One region of the Devosia ginsengisoli genome, then DNA from elsewhere that is predicted to be linked to it. Evidence: predicted binding sites of a transcription regulator. Region 1 holds the regulator's gene; each other region holds the start of a gene.
What was found. The regulator LexA, encoded in region 1, represses DNA repair genes until DNA is damaged. The targets are predictions, from matches to a motif close to TGTTCNNNNTGTGTTCNG.
Positions count from the first base shown of each region.

Region 2: radA (DNA repair protein RadA) is a predicted target of LexA. The motif match lies at 1,400-1,417, and genes of this name have one in related genera.
Region 3: FPZ08_RS00960 (PA0069 family radical SAM protein) is a predicted target of LexA. The motif match lies at 1,725-1,742, and genes of this name have one in related genera.

Region 1 is NZ_CP042304.1:1,270,586-1,273,863, forward strand. It holds gene FPZ08_RS06155 (GGDEF domain-containing protein) at 24-1,097, shown strand; gene lexA (transcriptional repressor LexA) at 1,187-1,900, shown strand; gene FPZ08_RS06165 (cold-shock protein) at 2,228-2,440, shown strand; gene FPZ08_RS06170 (putative immunity protein) at 2,669-3,208, opposite strand; gene FPZ08_RS06175 (putative immunity protein) at 3,208-3,278, opposite strand, start outside.
Region 2 is NZ_CP042304.1:633,455-636,732, forward strand. It holds gene radA (DNA repair protein RadA) at 1-1,340, opposite strand, end outside; gene FPZ08_RS03130 (DUF1697 domain-containing protein) at 1,582-2,118, opposite strand; partial or broken gene alr (alanine racemase) at 2,115-3,244, opposite strand; gene FPZ08_RS03145 (replicative DNA helicase) at 3,247-3,278, opposite strand, start outside.
Region 3 is NZ_CP042304.1:180,975-184,252, forward strand. It holds gene FPZ08_RS00955 (phosphotransferase family protein) at 1-419, opposite strand, end outside; gene FPZ08_RS00960 (PA0069 family radical SAM protein) at 504-1,652, opposite strand; gene FPZ08_RS00965 (MDR family MFS transporter) at 2,104-3,278, shown strand, end outside.

The DNA of each region.
Region 1 (3,278 bases):
CGCAACCATGCGCGAGGGAAGCTGTGTCGGAACAGGAATTCAAACGCGCGCTCGGTTACGCGAACTCGGCATTTGACCTGCTCAAGCGCAGCAGCATACCGCCCTATCCGCAATTTTATGAGCTGCTCTATACTTACGCGACGGGCGTCAACCCGACGCTGAACAACCGGATCAACGCCATTTTCCGCAATGGCGATTCCCCGTCGGCCAATCTTGCCGAAGCGCTCTACAACGAATTCCTCAAATCCGACGTCAATGACCGCATGTCCAACGTCTCGGAGCGCATGCATGCGCGCATCGAGGCGGTTCATGAGGCCATCGACACTGCCATGACCACGGCGAACGCCTATTCCGGCTCGCTGCAATCGGCCAGCGGGGATCTGGAACGCGATATTTCGCCCGAGGCGATGAAGACGCTGGCCGAGCGGCTGCTGTCCGAAACGCGGCGCATGCAGGACACCAACCGCGCCCTCGAGCAGAAGCTGGAAGCCTCGCGCGACGACATCGCCTCGCTGCAGCGCGACCTCGACGACGTCAGGCGCGAATCCCTGCTTGATCCGCTGACCAAGATCGCCAATCGCAAGAGCTTCGACGAAGGCATGGAAGCGGCCATCGCCGAGGCAAGGGAAAACGGCACGCCGCTCTGCTTGATGATCGTCGATATCGATCATTTCAAGAATTTCAATGATACCTATGGCCACCAGACCGGCGACCAGGTGTTGCGGCTGGTGGCGATGACGCTCAAGTCCAACATCAAGGGCAAGGACCTGGCAGCCCGCTATGGCGGGGAGGAATTCGTCGCCATCCTGCCCTCGACCGATATCGAGGGCGCAGTGATCGTAGCGGAGAATATTCGCCGCGCCATCCAGGCCAAGGAACTGCTGAAGCGCTCGACCAATGAAAAGCTAGGCCGCATCACCGCCTCCTTCGGCGTGGCCGCCTATCAGCCCGGCGATACGGTCAGCATGCTTATCGAGCGCGCCGACCGGTGCCTCTATGCGGCCAAGCATGCCGGCCGCAATCGCGTGGTCAGCGAAAGCGAACTGGAAGCCCTGCAGGTACAATTGCCGCAAATCCAGGGCATATCGGCGGCCTGATCTGCACTATTGCAGCGAGTATTGCAGAACATAACTGGAACACGTATAGTCGTTCTGCCTATGTTCCGATTCTCTCCCCGAGGGGCCCCATGCTGACGCGCAAACAACACGAGCTGCTGATGTTCATCCACGAACGGATGAAGGAAAGCGGCATTCCGCCTTCGTTCGATGAGATGAAGGATGCGCTCGACCTGGCATCCAAATCGGGCATTCATCGCCTGATCACGGCGCTCGAGGAACGCGGCTTCATCCGCCGCCTGCCCAATCGGGCGCGCGCGCTGGAAGTGGTCAAGCTCCCGGATTCGATGAACCCCTCCCTTGGCGGCCGCAAGGTGCGCTTCGAGCCTTCGGTCATCGAGGGCAATCTGGGCAAGGTGGCCTCGCCCCCGTCGCGCATTTCGGCGACCGAGGATTATGTGCGGCCGATCTCCATCCCGGTCATGGGCCGCATCGCGGCGGGTACGCCGATCGAGGCGATCCAGACCCATTCCCACACCATCATGGTGCCGCCCGAAATGCTGGGCGCGGGCGAGCATTTTGCGCTCGAAGTGCGTGGTGACTCGATGATCGATGCCGGTATTTTCGATGGCGACACCGTGCTCATCAAGAAGCAGGACGCCGCCAGCACCGGCGAGATTATCGTTGCTCTCGTGGATGATGAGGAAGCTACCCTCAAGCGCTTGCGCCGCAAGGGAAATACGGTGGCGCTGGAAGCCGCCAACCCGGCCTATGAAACCCGCATCTTTCCCCCTGACCGCGTCAAGGTCCAGGGGCGTCTCGTCGGTCTGCTGCGCAAATACTGATTGCAGGGGAGAAGCCGGTCGGCGGGCGCACCGCCCACTGGCGGCGGGGCCTGAAACGGCCGGATCGCCTGGCGTTTTGCCGGCAAGTATTCGGTGGGCCGCAATGGGGTCAGGACGGGCAAAGCGCAGTGTTCGCAAACTCTTAGTAGCGAACATCTTGCGGAATGGCCGTTTCCGTGCCACATAGGGGTATACGTTTTCAGCCTAAGTCGGCTGCCTGACGCCGGCCTGTCCGGTCCGTGGCTTCCTTCTCTACCATGCGAACGTTATGTCCCCTTGGCATGTTGCCATCGGATAACCGCTCGTTAAGAGCAAAAGGAAACTATCATGGCCCTCATCACTGGCACCGTGAAATTCTTCAACACCACCAAGGGCTTCGGCTTCATTTCGCCTGAAAATGGCGGCAAGGATGCCTTCGTCCACATCTCCGCCGTTCAGCGTTCGGGCCTGCAGGGCCTGTATGAGAACGACAAGGTGACCTACGAGCTCGAGACCGGCCGCGACGGCAAGGAATCGGCGACCAACCTGACCCTGCTCTAGGCTTCAGGCACAGATGACGAGCGCGCTTCGGCGCCGCTCGCACAAGGACCACCGCGATTTTCGCGGTGGTTTTTTTTGCTCGGGATTTGGCCGGAGTTTGCCGGCACCGTAAGGAACCGGTGATCATGCGGTTCGGGCCGCTCGGAGAAAACAGGGGTTCCCGCTTTCGCGGGAATGACCCGACTGGAGCGGGGCGCTGATTGGTCCCGTGCCGAGTACCGACCGGCCCTAGGGCGTGGTGCGAAGCGCCGTGTCGAGTGCGCGCAGCAACTGGCCGACACGACCACCGCCCGGCGGTGCCGGAGGAAACCGGCGAAGCACGCTCAGGACATCAGGGGGCATTTGTTGCGTGGCGCGCTGGATATGGGCGTCGCCGACAGCAGGGTCATCGCCGGCCCCAAGCTCGACGGCTCTTGCTGCATGGGCCGTTGCGCCAAGAATGTGTTTGACCTGGGTGGCATTGGGTAACGGATGCAGATAGGCCGCCGCGGAAGCCGCCATAGCGGCCCGTGCCGCCTGGCTTGCCGCAGCATTTTCCGTCTCCTGCGCCGCCTTGAGCGCAGCCCAGGAGGCATCGCGCAGGGCTTTCACCCGCTTGCCACCGCGCGCAAAGCGCAGCGCCGCATCCACTGCGTCGCGCGGGCGGATATCCGACGGTGCGGCCTGCTCGAAAATGGCGAGCACGGCGCCGGCGTTTTCGGCCGCATAGGCGGCCACCGCACGAAGCGCGTCCATCTCCAGAATGATCTCACCCTCCGGGAACGTCATCAGCAGTCGAACACAAACCAGCAGGCGTGATTGCGCAGCCGCTGGTCGTCCAGCACCAGATCGCGGATTT
Region 2 (3,278 bases), 640 kb from region 1:
TCCGACAAAGCCGAAAATTCCGACACCGCCAGCCCCGAGGCCCGGTCCGCCGTGCCCAGCCGCCCGGTCGAAACCGATTTGAACCCCAACTTCTGCGCCTCGCGCAGCCGCAGCGAACCATGCGCCACCGGCCTGATCCCCCCAGCCAGTGAAATTTCCCCGAAATAGACCGCATCCTTGGGCAGGGGGGAACTGGTCAGCGACGAGATCAGCGCCGCCGCCACCGCCAGGTCCGCTGCCGGCTCGTTGATCTTCAGCCCGCCCGCGACATTGAGATAGATGTCATTGGCCCCGATCCGCACCCCGCAGCGCGTTTCCAGTACCGCCAGCACCATGGACAGGCGCGAAGAATCCCAGCCCACCACCGCCCGCCTTGGCGTACCGAGCGGGGAGGGCGCCACCAGCGCCTGGATTTCGATCAATAGCGGCCGCGTCCCCTCCATGCCGGCAAACACCGCCGAACCCGCCGCCCCCTCGTCGCGCTGGTCGAGGAACAAGGCCGAGGGGTTGGCTACCTGCTCCAGCCCCAGCTCGGTCATGGCAAACACGCCGATCTCGTCGGTCGCGCCATAGCGGTTCTTCACCCCGCGCAAAATCCGGAACGTATGGCTGGCATCGCCCTCGAAATAGAGCACGGCATCCACCATATGCTCGACCACGCGGGGGCCGGCAATCTGCCCGTCCTTGGTCACATGCCCCACCAGCACTACCGCCGCGCCGCTCTTCTTGGCGAAGCGCGTCAGCGCCTGCGCCGACGTGCGCACCTGCGTCACCGTGCCCGGCGCAGAGTCAACCCGATCAGTCCACAGCGTCTGGATCGAGTCGATGATGACCAGGTCCGGGGCAGGGCCGTTTTCCAGCGTGGCGAGAATGATCTCCACATTGGTCTCGGCCGCCAGCATCACATTGGCTTCGCCCAGCCCCAGCCTTTGCGCCCGCAGCCGCACCTGCGCCACCGCCTCCTCGCCCGAGACATAGACGACGCTTTTACCTTGGTTGGCCAAAGCCGCCGCCGACTGCAGCAGCAGCGTCGATTTGCCGATCCCCGGATCGCCCCCCACCAGCAGCGCCGAACCTTTGACGAACCCGCCCCCGGTCACCCGGTCCAGCTCCGCCAGCCGGGTCACCACCCGCGCCGCGCTCTCCGTCTCCCCGGAAAGCGGCACCAGATTGGTGGGTCGTCCATTGGCCTTGGCCGATTTCGGCCCCGCGCCGACTCCTGAGTCGGTGATTTCCTCGACAATGGTGTTCCACTCGCCACAGGCATCGCACCGCCCCTGCCAGCGCGTGGTCACGGCCCCGCAGGACTGGCAGACGAAGGAAGAACGGGATTTGGCCAAGACGGGTCTCTACACTTGCAACGCTATCAAGAAGCGTAGCCGGTCTGAGGAAATCGGGCAAGAACAAAAAGAGAACTTTTGGATGAACTATCCCACCCCGGATCGTCACCCTCGGGCTTGACCCGAGGGCTCTACACTTGCTGAGCGCTAGGTAAGTACAGTGCCCTCGGGTCAAGCCCGAGGGTGACGGCCGGTGGATGAGGAAGGATTGAGGGTGGGGCAACATGCGCTGAAGCTCTGGTTACCCCCGCGCCGCCGCTCGCTCGGCCAGCCCGCGCACCGTGTTCCAGTTCCGCGCTGTCACGGTGCCGGCGCGCTTCTCGATCAGCCCCGGCAGCCGCGGGCTCTGCGAGGCGCGCCCCGCATAATCCACGAACAGATGCGTGCCCTCGATATGCACCCGCTCCGGCCCCTCATAGTCGCCCAGCCACGAAAAATCCGGCCTGGCCCCGGCAAAGAAATAGACCGTCAATTCGCTGGGCCGCTCCGCTGCCGCCTCGGGGAGGGGATTGGCCTTGACCAGCCGGTGCAGTGTCGCCGCCTTGCGCACCACCGCCACATTGCCCGGTCCCAGCCCGAGCCCCCGCACCACCGCATTCATGTCCGCGGTGACTTCGGCAATCCCCTTGTCGCTGCCCACGATCATGTTGCCCGTCGCCACATAGGTCTGCGGCGCATCATAGCCTGCCGCCGCCACGGCATCCCGCCATTGCGCCATCGACATGATCTTGTGCGTGATCGGCCCGATGGCCCGCAGCAGGATGACGTAGATTGTCATTCCGGCGGCAGATTGCCGTCGCCGACATAATTGCGGCTATAGCGTCCCTTGAGCGAGGTCAGGATTTCGTAGCCGATCGTGCCGCCGGCATCGGCCTGCTCATCCACCCCGATGATGTCGCCGAGGATTTCCGCCCCTTCGCCGGGGCTCGGAATGTCAGGCCCCAATTCGGTAATATCCACCGTCACCTGGTCCATCGACACCCGCCCGAGCACCGGGCACGCCTTGCCGCGGATCATCACCTTGGCGCCCGGCCGCGTATTGCTGCCCGACAGCGAGCGGAAAAATCCGTCGGCATAGCCATGGCTGAGAATGGCCAGCCGGCTGTCGCGCGACAGCGACTGGGTGGCGCCATAGCCCACGCTTTCCCCGGTGCGCGCTTCCTTCACCTGCATGATCGGCACATGCAGCGTCACCACCGGCGCCATCGGGTTCTTGCGGCCATTCACCGCCCGCCCGCCATAAAGCGCAATGCCCGGCCGCACCATCTGGAAATGATAATCCCGCCCCGTCATCAGCCCGGCCGAATTGGCCAGCGATGCCGGAATCCCCGGAAACTGCGTCATGACCGAACCGAACAAAGCCAGTTGCGTACGGTTCTTCTCATGGTTCGGCGTGTCGGCGCAGGCCAGGTGGCTCATCACCATTTGCGGCGCATAGCCCAGCGCCTGGATGCGCTCGCGCACCATCGCCGCTTCGTTCAGCCGGAAGCCCAGCCGGTTCATGCCGGTGTCGAAATGGAAGGCGGACGGATAGGCCTCGTTGCGCTCCACGCATTTGGCCAGCCATTCCTCCAGCATCGCCATGGAGGAGATGATCGGCATCAGGTTCTGCCGCACATAGAGATTGGCCGCGCCCGGATAGAGCCCGTTGAGAATAAAGATATGTGCATCGGGCACCGCCGCGCGCACCGCCATGCCCTCGTCCGGCGTCGCCGCAAAAAGAAGCGCGCCCCGGCGGCATGCAGCGCCTTGCTGGCCATGGTCACGCCGGTGCCATAGGCATCGGCCTTCACCACAGCACCGGTCAGCGCGCCGGCGCTCACCTTGTCCAGCGCCCGCCAGTTCCGGGCCAAGGCCCCGAGATCGATACTGAGTTGCCCCCCAAGGCCAGACGTCAGCGCCATGCCTATTCCATACGCTCGGGCAGGTAGTCGGCGC
Region 3 (3,278 bases), 1.1 Mb from region 1:
GCGCCAGAAGCGGTGGCGTCGGCAAGCTCGATGCGGTGCAGTTCGGCATAGAACTGGCCCATCACCTCGCCCAGCCTTTGCCGTGAACGCTCATCCAGCGCGTCATACTGGGTGGTGACCAGATGCTCGCCGGGGATTTTGTCGTGCCGCGAAAAGATCCGGGGTGTCTCGAAGAGCCCCAGCACCGGCACGCGCATGCTGACCGCGGCACCAACCAGGCCCAGGATAGCCACCTCGCGGCGCAAGGCCGCTTCGCCATGGGGATGGCGCGGGAACTTGAAGATGATCCGGTCGCCGACATCGACCGCGACGCTGTCCCAGCCTTCCGAGATCATGATGCAGCGCTCATCCGCCAGCTCGGGGAACCGGCCGACAATGATATCCCTCAGCCCTTCGAGGGTGAATTCCGATGCCGGCATGCCTGTCTCCGGTTGGCGGACAACCGGTGTGCCGCTACCCTGCGCTTCTAGCGGCCGCATCCTCGTTCTGGAAGCCTTGCCCCTCTAGAACAGGCTCATCTGCCGCTCTTCGAGCTTGGGCGCGACGAACAGGTCATTGCGCAGGCCCGGCAATTTGGCATCGAGCCCATAGCGCTCGCGCGCCTTGTCGAGGCGCTGGCGGAGCAGGGTGGCATAGGGGCCTTCGCCGGTCATGCGGGTGCCGAAGCGGGAATCGTAGTCCTTGCCGCCGCGCGTATCGCGCACCAGCGACAGCACATGGCGCACCCGGTCGGGGAAATGGCGCAGCAGCCATTCACGGAACACCTCGCGCACTTCGCCGGGCAGGCGGAGCAGAACCATCGAGGCGCTTTTGGCGCCCTGTGCGGCAGCGGCATCGAGAATGCGCTCGAGTTCCATGTCGTTGATGGCAGGGATCATCGGCGAGGCGAACACGGCTACCGGCACGCCGGCTTCACTGAGCAGGCGGATGGCCTCCAGCCGCCGGGCAGGGGAGGACGCGCGAGGCTCCATCTTGCGGCTGAGCTTGTGATCCATCGAGGTCATGGAAATGGCCACCTTGACCAGGCCCAGTCTGGCCAGTTCGGTCAGGATATCGAGGTCACGGATGATCAGCGCCGATTTGGTGGTGATCATGACAGGGTGGCGGGTTTCCAGCATCACTTCGAGAATGCCGCGCGTCAGCTTGTGCTTGCGCTCGGCCGGCTGGTAGGGGTCGGTATTGGTGCCCATGGCGATGGGCTTGGCCTTGTAACCCTTGGCGCCGATCTCGGCGCGCAAGGCCTCGACGGCGTTCACCTTCACATAGATGTCGCGTTCGAACTCGATGCCGGCCGAGTGGCCGAGAAAGGCATGGCTCGGCCGCGCATAGCAGTAAGAGCAGCCGTGCTCGCAGCCGCGATAGGCATTGATCGAGCGTTCGAAACCGATATCGGGGCTGTCATTTGACGTGATGATGGTCTTGGCGCGTTCGACATGCTCCACCGTCTCGAAGATCGACAGTGGCTCCACATTGTCCCACCCGTCATCGAACCCCTCGCGCTTCTGCCGTTCGAAGCGGCCGGTGTGGTTGGACTGCGCCCCGCGGCCGCGGATGCAGTCGGGATCAAGCAGTTCGCGCCGCGCCAGATCGGCGTCGCGACTACGGCTGAGCTTTTCCAATGCTTCGAAAGAAGGGGCCTGATAGAGGGCCATGAGACATCTCCTGCCGGGCGCGCCGCAGTCGAATCGTGACTGCAGAACGTCTGGAAGATGTAGCAGTTCCAATGGAACAAAACAAGAACATGATGGGCGGTAGACCGTGCCAAGGGCGGTCGCCTGGCGCATACATGGGTATCGGACGGCCTGACTTGAAGGGCCAAAAACACGATTTCGCAAGGCAGAATTGCGTTTATGCGGGTGGACCTCGCCACCCGATCGGCCTAGATACGCCCTCCCTTCGCCTTCGGGTCATTGCGATCGTTTAATGCTTAAGCGAAAGATTTAGCATTGACCCTGGCGGATGCATAAATTACTAAAGCCATTACTTAACCAAAGATGCTGCTGACAGGGGCTGTCGCGGAATCTTTTCAAGGTGACGTCGAAATCCCGCGACGCCACCCGTCGTCCCGCTGACAAGGCAATTCCAGTTTTCAAGGAAAACACCATGAGTAACGACGCAACCACATTCGACGCGGACTTGATCGGCGCGCCGCCGGTCGTCCAGAACGATGCCGCGCGCAACAGGCTGGTCATCGCCCTGCTGCTTGTTTCCACTTTCGTGGTGTTTCTCAACGAAACCATCATGAGCGTGGCCATTCCCCATCTGATGACCGATCTGGGCGTCGCTGCCAGCGTCGCGCAGTGGCTGACCACGGCCTTCCTGCTGACCATGGCGGTCGTCATTCCGGTAACTGGCTTCCTGCTGCAGCGGCTCAATACGCGGCCGATCTTCCTGCTCGCCATGTCGATCTTCACATTGGGCACGCTGCTTTGCGCGGTGTCGCCCGGCATCGAACTGCTGATCGCCGGCCGCGTCGTGCAGGCCGTCGGCACGGCCATCATGATGCCGCTGCTGATGACCACCGTCATGACGCTGGTTCTCCCGGAAGCCCGCGGCAAGACCATGGGCAATATCTCCATCGTCATGTCGGTGGCTCCGGCCATCGGCCCGACCATTGGCGGCTTCATCCTGGCCAATCTCGAATGGCGCTGGATGTTCATCCTGGTGCTGCCGATCGCCATCGGTGCCCTGCTGCTCGGCTGGCGCAAGATCCAGAACGTGTCGACCCCGCGCTATGCGCCGCTCGACGTGCTCTCGGTCATCCTGTCGGCTTTCGCCTTTGGCGGGCTGATCTATGGCCTGTCCAGCTTCGGAGAGAGCTTCGCCCATCCCGGCGAGGCGACCGCCATGCCGATCTGGTTGCCGATCGTGGTGGGTGTGGCTGCCATGGTCGCCTTCGTCTGGCGGCAGCTTGGCCTGCAGCAGGACAATAAGGCGCTGCTCGATCTGCGTGTGTTCCAGTCGCGGAACTATACGGTGTCGGTCAGCATGATGCTGGTTGCCATGATGGCGCTGTTCGGCACGGTGATCCTGCTGCCGATCTATACGGTGCAGGTGGTCGGCCTCGATACGCTGCAGACCGGTCTGCTGCTGCTGCCCGGCGGCCTTATCATGGGTCTGATGGGTCCGGTGGTCGGCCGGCTCTATGACCGGGTCGGGCCGCAGGTGCTGGCCGTGCCGGGCGCCATCCTGGTCTCGGCGGTGCTCTGGGCGCTGACCATGGTGGGCCAGGATACCTCGGTCTGGGCGCTGCTGGCTGGGCACGTCGTGCTGAGCAT